3 regions of the Dendrosporobacter quercicolus genome follow, and region 3 is predicted to be linked to each of the others. Evidence: riboswitches for the same ligand, from Rfam matches in the RefSeq annotation. Region 3 holds a riboswitch; each other region holds the start of a gene.
What was found. A riboswitch is a leader RNA that binds a small molecule or an ion and turns the genes downstream of it on or off. The one in region 3 is predicted to bind cyclic di-GMP.
Positions count from the first base shown of each region.

Region 1: it holds a riboswitch for cyclic di-GMP, as region 3 does, so the genes downstream of both, BLR06_RS16520 (methyl-accepting chemotaxis protein) here and BLR06_RS18375 (hypothetical protein) in region 3, are expected to answer to the same signal.
Region 2: it holds a riboswitch for cyclic di-GMP, as region 3 does, so the genes downstream of both, BLR06_RS18640 (methyl-accepting chemotaxis protein) here and BLR06_RS18375 (hypothetical protein) in region 3, are expected to answer to the same signal.

Region 1 is NZ_FNHB01000012.1:139-3,520, reverse strand. Features, by position in the region: gene BLR06_RS16530 (ABC transporter ATP-binding protein) at 1-500, shown strand, start outside; gene BLR06_RS16525 (hypothetical protein) at 549-845, shown strand; cyclic di-GMP riboswitch class I at 860-943, shown strand; gene BLR06_RS16520 (methyl-accepting chemotaxis protein) at 1,043-2,731, shown strand; partial or broken gene BLR06_RS19320 (collagen-like protein) at 2,992-3,382, shown strand, end outside.
Region 2 is NZ_FNHB01000018.1:5,091-8,472, forward strand. Features, by position in the region: gene BLR06_RS18640 (methyl-accepting chemotaxis protein) at 1-850, opposite strand, end outside; cyclic di-GMP riboswitch class I at 963-1,047, opposite strand; gene BLR06_RS18645 (hypothetical protein) at 1,267-1,596, shown strand; gene BLR06_RS18650 (TolC family protein) at 1,653-2,927, opposite strand; gene BLR06_RS18655 (ABC transporter permease) at 3,139-3,382, opposite strand, start outside.
Region 3 is NZ_FNHB01000016.1:52,221-55,602, forward strand. Features, by position in the region: gene BLR06_RS18365 (class I SAM-dependent methyltransferase) at 1-588, shown strand, start outside; gene BLR06_RS18370 (hypothetical protein) at 585-815, shown strand; gene BLR06_RS19680 (hypothetical protein) at 1,183-1,332, shown strand; cyclic di-GMP riboswitch class I at 1,483-1,566, shown strand; gene BLR06_RS18375 (hypothetical protein) at 1,746-3,221, shown strand; gene BLR06_RS18380 (nucleotide sugar dehydrogenase) at 3,250-3,382, shown strand, end outside.

The DNA of each region.
Region 1 (3,382 bases), on a different contig from region 3:
TTGGCTTGAAAATGCGCAAGCTACCTGAACTGGAAAGTCAAAAGCTGACGGAGGAATATCTGAAAAAAGTCGGCTTGCTGGAATTTCGCACCAGCAAGGTGTACCAATTATCAGGAGGAATGAAGCAGCGGGTTGCGATTGCCAGAGCCCTGGTCAATCAGCCAAGGGTTTTGTTGATGGATGAACCATTTGGCGCATTAGATGCACTCACCCGCGAGCAAATGCAAAGCTTGCTGCGCAACATCTGGCGAGAATCACAATGCACAATTTTATTTATCACCCATGATGTCGATGAGGCGCTGTCATTAGGGACCAGAGTACTGGTCATGTCAAAGCGGCCGGGGCGGATCATCAAGGAATTCCGGCCGGATTTTACCCATAGCATGATTGGCGAAAAATCAAATCGTTCCCGGTACACACCGGAATTTTTAAAACTTCGCGAGGAAATTCTGGATTTGATCAACAATTATACCAAGGGCGACGGCTGCGCTTATTTTTAACCGGATCCGCCTTTAGCAGCAGGCGGGTCGGCAGTGGGGTACCCCGCAATGCTTTACAGTTCCCGCAGTTTCGGCTATAATGGGTTCAATGGAAAATCGTTGCTAAAAGCTGCAGCACAAGCAGGCGGCAGGTGGATTTTTCTGGACCTGATGTTCAGTTTCGCCACTCATTTTTCTGGAAAAATGGGTGGCTTTTTTATTTGCGACCGGCTGGCGGCTGACCCGCCGGATTTTAATTTTGCGATAATCAGCTCTTGGTTTGCCGTGGCTATTGAACAAAGCGCTGATTATTCATTTATGCATATTAAAGGATTTCTATATGTAATAGAGAATTATTACGATTAAACTGGATATTCTCTGGATAATATTGGCAAACTTAATGAAAATTAAGGACGCAAAGCTATGGGGCTAAGGATGTATTCTATGCCTGCCAGGCTGCTATATGGGGAAAAACGTATAAAACTGTTTCTTTCAAGGGAGGAGATAATGCAACAATTTGAGCTGATATTTTTCTATCTGTAACAAAGGAAGGGGTTTATTTTATGCGGAGATTTCCTATTATTGCCCAATTGGGCGGAATGTTTTTGGTTTCAATTTCTTTTATGCTGATTTTAGTGGGATACACAGCGTATCAATACACAACTGCCGGTGATACATATGAATCTTTAATCACCCATACATCAGCCAACATGCTGTTGATTACCAAAGCTCAGGGTGGTATGAATAACGGAATTGCCGATTTGCGTGGTTTTCTTGGCTACGGAATTGCCAGTTATGAACAAGAGTCCAGGAAGAGTTTTGCAGAAAGCGTTGAGCAGTTAAAGATATTTGTCGCCGGGGTGGAAAACCCCGCGGTAAAAGCTGAAGCTGTTAAGTTAGAGCAAATGCTGGAGGATTATAGTCTGAAAATGGGTCAGCTTATGGATGCCAAAAAAGCAAACGATCCTTCTTTTGACGCACTGCTTGAGACGGGAAGAGGCCTATCGCAGCAGCTTGACGGGCAGTTTGATAAGACTCTCGCTTTGGAGGAGGATTATTTAAAACAATCTACAGACGAGCTGCTGGCAAAGCAGAAAGCAACCCAAAGTCTTGTGGGAATTTTAAGCGCGGTAATTATTTTATTTGTTTGCGGTTTAGCTTTTTGGTATAGCAAGTGGATGGCAAAACGCTTAAACCATGTCGGAAATGAACTGGACGCAATCAGTAAATTCGATTTGACAGCAACTTCCTATCAGGTGAAAATGAATGATGAGATTAGCGATATGGCTGCTTCAATGGATGGAATGAAGAATGCCCTGCGCGCACTGGTAGGTCATATCCGGCAAAACTCCGAGTCGCTGGCTGCAGCCAGCCAGGAGTTGAGCGCAACAGTGGAAGAACAGCTAAGGGCAGCGGAAGTTGTATCCAATACGGTGGCCGAGGTTTCGAGCGGTTCAGCGCAAAATACCAATAATATTACTGAGATGTCGGCAACCATCCAGCAGCTTTCGGCAAGTACGGAGGAAATGAACGCCAATGCCGCAGAGGTAAATGCCAATACGCAAAACGCGGTGGAAGAGGCCGCCCAGGGGATGGATTTGCTGACCCGGATTGTTACGCAAAATGAAACTGTTTCCGTTTCAATGAACAGTATTACGGAAGTTGCCAATTCGTTGGCCAAAGGTTCGGAAGATATCCGCGAGATTGTGACTGTAATCCAGAATCTGGCGGGGCAAACCAACCTGTTAGCGTTAAATGCCGCCATTGAAGCTGCTCGCGCGGGTGAAGCCGGCAGAGGCTTTGCCGTAGTAGCTGAGGAAGTCCGGAAGCTGGCGGAACAAAGCGCCGCATCAACGCAGCATATCGGGGAAATCATTAAAAAAATGACTGAGGACATTGATATCGCAGTTCATCATGTGAGTAAAGGGAATGAGGAGGTAGCCGCAGGGCAGCAGGTAACTTTAAACACGCAGCGGGGCTTCGAGGTGATCATCGAAAAACTCAACACAGTCAGAACTGTTGTCAGCCAAATCACTTCCACGATTGAAGAATCGGCGAAAGGAACCCAGGCGATTGTAGGAAATGTTCAGAATATCAGCGCGGTTGCCGAGCAGACGACAGCCAGCGTTCAAACGGTAGCCGCCGCCTCACAAGAACAAAGCGCCAGCATGCATGAGATTAATCATAATGCGGAATCCCTGGCCAAGATGGCGGAAGAACTGAATTTAATTATTAGCAAGTTTAAGCTGTAAACCAATACCTCCAATTACTCCGATCGATGAATCAGGCCGGGTAGTTGGAGGTTTCTTATGTCTTAAGTATTGTTCTTTTGGCGTTCGTTTTCGGTGGGTCATGGTCATCGGGTATCCGTTCAGCTTCGGGATTGCCGGGGAATCTGCACAGGACTCAAGCGCATCACATATAATAGATTAGCCGGTCTTAAACTGGTGCATTAGGAATTTAAATAAATTTAAGTTACTATGCAGTACTTCATTTATGGAGAGGTATGTTTATGAGTAATACAGTCTTACAAATAGAACGTTTAGTCGCAGAGTCTGTGGCAGTAAATGAAAATGTTGTTTTTGATGCAATAACAGTGCTGAGCGGCAATATCAGCTATGACGGCGCGACCGGCGTAGTTACTTTGCTTGAAGCGGGAAGCTATGAATTTGACTGGTGGGTGGCAACGCAATCCTCCTTTTCTATTAATGGGTTAGGTTTTGTCCTGGTTTCATCCCAAGGCGATTTTTTGATAGGAAATTCTCCAATAAGAACTGGAGAGGTTGTCGGGATTGGCATTATTCAGGTTACTGTAGCTCCTGTAACTGTTGAACTGAGAAATAACAGCACAGCGAGCGTTTTTTATTCCACCATTGTTCCTGTCAAAGCAGTTTTGGCGGTTA
Region 2 (3,382 bases), on a different contig from region 3:
CGGTAAGCTGCTGCGATGCAGTCGCTACCTGCTCACTGAGAAGCCTGACATTGCCGACAAGTCCGTTTAAATTGCGGATAGTGTCATTTAAAGCTTTCCCCATCATGCCAATTTCATCACTGGACATGATTTTAACTTCCTGGGTTAAGTCACCGCTGGCAACCAAATTCAAGGTATCCACCGTATTGTTTAATCGCCGGGCGATCATCTTCGCCAGCAGCCAGCTGGCGGCTGCCGAAATTGCCACCGCTGCAATTGTCAGCACAATAATCAGATTCTTGGCGGTGCTCGCATTGGCTTCTCCGGCCTTATTGGCGTCATCGCTGGTTTTGGCATTAAAATCAGCCAGTTCTTTAAGAATTGCATTTACCTTAATCAAATGCTTGCTGGCATTTTGCGAAAAATACCCATAGGCCTCTTGTTTTTGACCAGCCTGAGCCATAGCCAGCGCTTTTTCCCGCTCCACCCGGTACAGCCCGATTTCCTCATCTAACTCAGTAATCTTTTGTTCTTCAAAAGCCGTTAGCCTGGCATTCTTATAATCAGTCATTGTTTGATTGGTCTCAGCAGCCAGCGTCTTAATTTCAACCAGCGTCTTTTGCTCCGCGGCCTTATCAGGGTTACCCAGAATGATTTCCAGAATCATGCCATGAACAGCACTAAAATTGTGCCGTGTTTCATTAAGTCTTTTCACCGGCAGCAAACGGTCATGGTACATTCCTGACATTTCATGACTGATTTGATTGGTATAATAGTAACCAATGCCGCCCATAATCAGGAGAAATAATGCCGATATCATTACTGCAACCATTATTTTTGTTAATACTTTTAAATTATTGAACCATTGCAATTCTTTGCACTCTCCTTCGTCACCCTTATGCAAGCAAATACCCTAAAATACCTCTTGCCGGCAGCCGGGCAACAAAAAACCAGACATAAAGTCTGGTTTTACACTTATGTCAAGCGGCAGCCTGGCAATCATTAATAAATATTGTTAGACCCATGGCTTTGCGTCCTTATCTTTCGATAAGTTTGCCTATAAAGTTGAATTAAAATTGGGTACTGCTTGTTTTTACATTATACCCATTCTCAATTGCAAAAGCAACAATAAATTACAAATTCCGATACAAATTTCCTTTTTTTCAAATTCCCGGTAATCAGACATTTTCTCCAATACACCCGCCCGATTGCCGTCCCGACTGCATTGCATATTTAGCTAATTTAGCTTATAGTTATAAATAAACTCAATTGGTTAGGAGACAATCAATGACCCCTAAAGCTGAATTATTCGAACTAATAGAAAAACTGCCTGAGGACAAAATTCCTCAGGCGATTGAGACAATCAACGCCCTGCTTGGTCTGCAGCCGCCCAATAACAGCCAACCGACGGCAACAGCAGATCCCGAACGGCCGCTCAACGAGCTGTTAACCGCAATCATTGGTTCTGTAACCAATTCTTTTTACGACCTGTCAGTTGAAAATGAACGAGCCGGAGCAAAAATCATTGCCAAACGCCTCGGTTTCTCCCGGACCAGAATACTGGAAGCCTGGGATGTCTATAAAAAGAGCCGCCAAATTGACGTACATAAACAGTAAACGCCAGGGATGACACTTTACCTGCACCTGCAGGCAAAGTGTCATCCCTTAATGAATCATTTTTGACCAATCGCTTTTTGCAGTTTAGCCTGATTAATATTATAATCATATAGCGCCTCGGTATAGTTTGTTCCAGCCTGGGTCAGCGCCAGCTGCGCATCAATAACATCAAGATTGGTGCCCGCACCGGCGTAATATTTCGTCTGGGCAATCTTTAAATCTTCAGTCGCCTTATCCACGGCGACCTGAGTAGCGCCAATCCTCTTTTCAGCCTCTTTCATGCTCAGATACGCCTGACGCACCTCCAGTTCAACGCTATTGCCGGTTTCTACAGACTGCTCCCGGGCCTTATTCAGGGAGCTCTCTGCCTGTTTAACTTTGGCGCCGGTAACGCCGGAATCAAAAATATTCCAGTTGGCCATCAAACTCAGCGACCAGTCATTTTCGTTACCGGGGAATTCAGTGCCGCTCCAGCCTTCGGCGGCGCTGAACGTCACCGTTGGCTTGCGGTTGCTGTTGGCGACCTTTATCCCTTTTTTCGCTGATTCAATACTCAGCTGCGATTGCTCAATCTCCGGACGATTTGCCACAGCCTGGGCAATGGCATCCGCCAGAACGATTTCGCTTTTCACATACCCCAGTTCATCCTTAAGCTTATTTTCAGTATCTAACGGCATCCCGATGGTATTATTCAGGGCCGCCATTGCCAGATCATAACTATTCTGGGCTTTCGTTAAATTTTGCCGGGCATTGACCAGCTCGACCTCTGATCTGAGAACATCGGACTTGGCTACCACACCGGCTTCAAACTGCGCCTGCACTTTATCCAAATGCTCAGCGAGATTATTTACCGTCTCCTGATTAACGGCTGCCAGGTTCAGGGCCTGCAGCACATCATAATAGGAGGTTGTTGCCGCTAACCTGAGCTGCTGCTCGGTTTTAGCTACATTGAGCTTTGCACTGTCGGCATTTAACTTGGCTTGATCAATCAACCCTTCATTACGTCCGCCTGAATAAAGCGTCCAGTTCAGCTTCAGCGAGGTACTAAAGCTATCGCCATCAGGCGCAGCTGAAGTGTCCGGTCCATGCGTCCCGCCGGTTCCGACCGATACTGACGGCCCCGTTCCGGCCTTAGCCTCGCTAAGGCCCCATTCAGCCTTTTCCTTGTCGCTTACCGCCATTTTAATTGACGGATTGTTTTTAAGCGCAGCCGCCACACTATCATCCAGAGAAAGCTCCTGCGGCGCTGCCATAACGCCGGCGCTGTGTAAAAACAGCACCCCGCCGCTTAACATAATGCTGAACGGCTTCTTCCATGAACTTTGCTTCATATTTCTCACCTTTCGACTGACCTCTGTGGCCATGATTTTATCATCAATTGCGCCACCTTGTTTAAGTTAACATAATAATTTTAATACTTTCTGACTGATCAGTCAATTGGTAAAAACTTAGCAATTGTAAAACATCAAAAAGAGCTTCCGGCCGATTCTTCGCGGAAGCTCTTTTTTTGTTGTTCACTGCATATTTCCCGGAAACTTGCAGCTATTCATATCGTAAAGCATCAATCGGATCAAGCAGAGCAGCCTTGCGGGCCGGATAAATGCCAAAAAACAAACCCACTCCGACTGAAAAACCAAAGGCGGCAACAATCGCAAATGATGAAATAACGGTTTGCCAGCCGGCAAAATGAGAAACCAGATAGGAGGCGCCGATGCCCAGGACAATTCCAATGCTGCCGCCTACAACACCGATGACAACGGCTTCAATTAAAAATTGCAGTAAAATA
Region 3 (3,382 bases):
AGAACCTGGTGGAGCAGACTGTATAGCCATTTATTTTGGGGCGGAACTGATGACCGGGATATCGCAGCCCGTCTTCTTGCGTACATTCCTGCTGACTTTTCCGGCAGTTTATTGGATGTTCCGGCAGGTACGGCAGCGTTGACCTGGGAAAAATATAAAGCTTTGCCGGCTGCTTCAATCACTTGCCTGGATTACAGTGAGGATATGCTGGAACAGGCAAAAAAACGCCTCGGTCATGTTGCCAATATCGCTTTCCTGCAGGGGGATGTGGGGCATATGCCATTTAAGGATGAGGCGTTTGATACTGTGTTGAGCATGAATGGCTTCCATGCTTTTCCGGATAAAGATCAGGCTTTTTTGGAAACATATCGTGTTTTGAAAAAAGGCGGCAGTTTTTTAGCCTGTTGTTATATTTGCGGACAATCAAAAGCAACTGATTTTTTAGTTACTTCTTTTTTAGCTAAAAAAGGGTGGTTTACGCCTCCTTTTGAGACAGCGGAAAGTTTAAACAGCAGACTCAACGGATTATATCAAACAGTCAATCTTCATCTTGATGGTGCGATGGTTTGGTTTACCTGCGTTAAGTGAGCGTAATTTTACACCGAAAGCCAAACCGCTTTTTTGCCGGAGGCTTTTTTGCAGGTCGAAAATTCCCAATTTATCTTGCTACGTTAAGTTATTTTGATTTAACGCAAGGAAACTATGTCGATCTGCCTGGCAGTACCAGTGGGAAATACACTTTGGCCCAAGACGGGAAAAATCGTTATAAAGGAATTGAATTAACCATTACGCTTTCGGCAGCCTTTGACCTGTAAACCGCGCAACAGTCTGATTTTAATTAGAGGGAGATTCTCATCAATCGAGAATTTCCCTCTAATTCTGCTTCACAATGGAATCTTACTGCTCCTTTCCCAGTTTATTTTAGTTGTAAATTATACCAGTCAGAAAGAAAAAGTAAATGTTTCAGCACTGTTACGTCAGCTGCCGCAACACATTACGCCGTGAGGCGCTTGATGAATAGCCCGCCATTATGGACATTTTATCTTAAATACAATAATTTATTTAATTAGAGGTATTTATAAATAATAAAATCAGACTATAATTAAATTATAGAAAGGAGGTGTGCAGTAGGCGCGAACAAAACGTTAGCGTCTGCGATTGGTTATGACGAAATGGGGCAAATTGACACTGATAGCCACGACCATGCTGGCGGTCTATATGTCATTTCGCATAGACTGGGGTTTTGAAAATTTTCTCACCCTTCTGACCGGTATTCTGATCGGCATCTGCCTGGCGGGCGCGGTTGTATGGTGGAGGTATCGCAATTGGTAAAAGTTCAGCAGGACAGAGCCTATGATGCGAGCAGCGAAAAAATTTATTATAAATTAACTGCTTTAAATTATTAGCTAATTCTGTTAAAATAATTTTGGCAGCAGTTTCTATTTTGGTAATAATTAGGAGTTCCATATTATTTGAATAGGTAAAATAAACCAGCAAACTTATTGAAAGATAAGGACGCAAAACCATGGGTCTACGTACATTGTATAGGATTGCCAGGTTGCAATTGCAACCTGGCAGTTTTTTTTACTCAATACAGATCATCTGCGTCCAATTGGAACAGAACTTAAACCAGCAGTGATTTGATTCGGTCGATGCGGCTTTTTCCCACTTGAGAGTTGTTAGAGTATCGAGATAGCCGGTACCGCTATTGATGGTGCAGTTTGTGAGGGCGGGTGAATCATGCAGTGAAAAAATTTGCAAGAGTACTGTTTGTTTTGGTAACAGTCATCGGCGTATCTACGGTGAACGGCTTAGGCAAGAATAAGGTGGCTTATGCTTCCCCTGAGCCGGTGGGCGCGAGCCGAAGCAGCCGTCAGCCGGCAATGGCGCAGGCTGACAAAAATGAGAGTTTTAATGTTCAATTTTCCTATGAGATGGCGCAGATCACAGCCCAAATAGTTTCTTTTTCAAGTCCGGATGTTGCCGGCTTTAAAGCCCGGTTTGCTTATGCTGCGGCGCAAACAACAGCAAAGGTTATGCCAATATTGCCGGAAGGACGAAAAAAGGAATTTGCCTATGAAATGGCGCGAATGACAACAAGGATCATCAGCGACCAAAATCTGAATCTTGAAGAAGCCAAAGCAGAGTTTGCCTATGAAATCGCCCAACTTACCACAAAAATCATCATGAATGAAGTTGCGGGGATTGCCGGCGAGTCCAGTGAAAAGACGCTGCTTAGGAATGATGCCGCGGCTGGGCGGCGGTTAACGGGTAGTGAGAGCAGTAACAGCACCGGGCAACAGGCAGCCGTTTCTTCCGGCTATGCTGAGCAGGAAAACTATTCAGAGATTGTTGATCAATTGGCGCAGATTGGTGATCGCCGTCAGCAACTGGATAACAAAGTGAATATCGACGGTGAAGTGCGTTATCATTATGCTTCCGACCGCGGCCCCGGGCAACGGGATTCATCGGGAATTCGCATTCGCCTTGGCGCTGATGCGGCAATCGCCCAGGATTGGCGCGTCCATGGGATGCTGGAAGGCAGAACCAGTTTAGTAAATTACAATAACGACTTCAAGCTTTCCCGTCTGTATGCAGCCGGTACATTGGGACAAGCGGCGGTTAGGGCGGGATCCTTCGGGTATCTGATGGCTGAAGGAAATATTTATGACAGTGTTTTTGACGGTGTTCGCACCGAGTTTAGCGGACCGGTGGACTATACAGCGGCTTATGGGCAAACTGACGATAGCAAAGAGACGGTGATCGCAACTGCTCGTTATCATGATTATGATTATGACGTGGAAGCCGGCGTTTATCACTACCGGACAGACGGCCTGAAAAATACAATCCGGACACTTGGGGGAAATTATTATTTCAGTAATTTTAGTCTCGGAGCCATGGCTTTGGACGCCCGCCGGAAGGATGGCAAAGGAGACGGCAGCGGCTATGTACTTAGTTTTAACTATGGTGATTTAAAGTCCTGGCGGCCTGGTACATATGGGATATTTGCCAAATATTACAATCAGCCCCGACATACTTATATTATCCACGGTATGAATGGCGCGGGAAAAGGAATGCAGGGCTTTAAAGGCTACGGCCTGGGCGTGGACTATACGGTTGCTGAAAACTTTATCGCCGGAATAGAGTATTACGACCAGACCGATAAAATTTCCGGCGAAAAGGCGGAAACCTGGTGGAGCCGTCTGACTCGGTATTTTTAAATGAACAAGTAGGTGAACTGGCATACAGATGGAATGTTTTAAACAAATACAAGCAAAAGAAGCTTTTGTGGCGGTAGTAGGTCTTGGTTATGTAGGATTGCCGGTCGCTGTCGCCTTTGCAGGAAAAGTCAAAACACTGGGCTTTGATATTAATGAGGCAA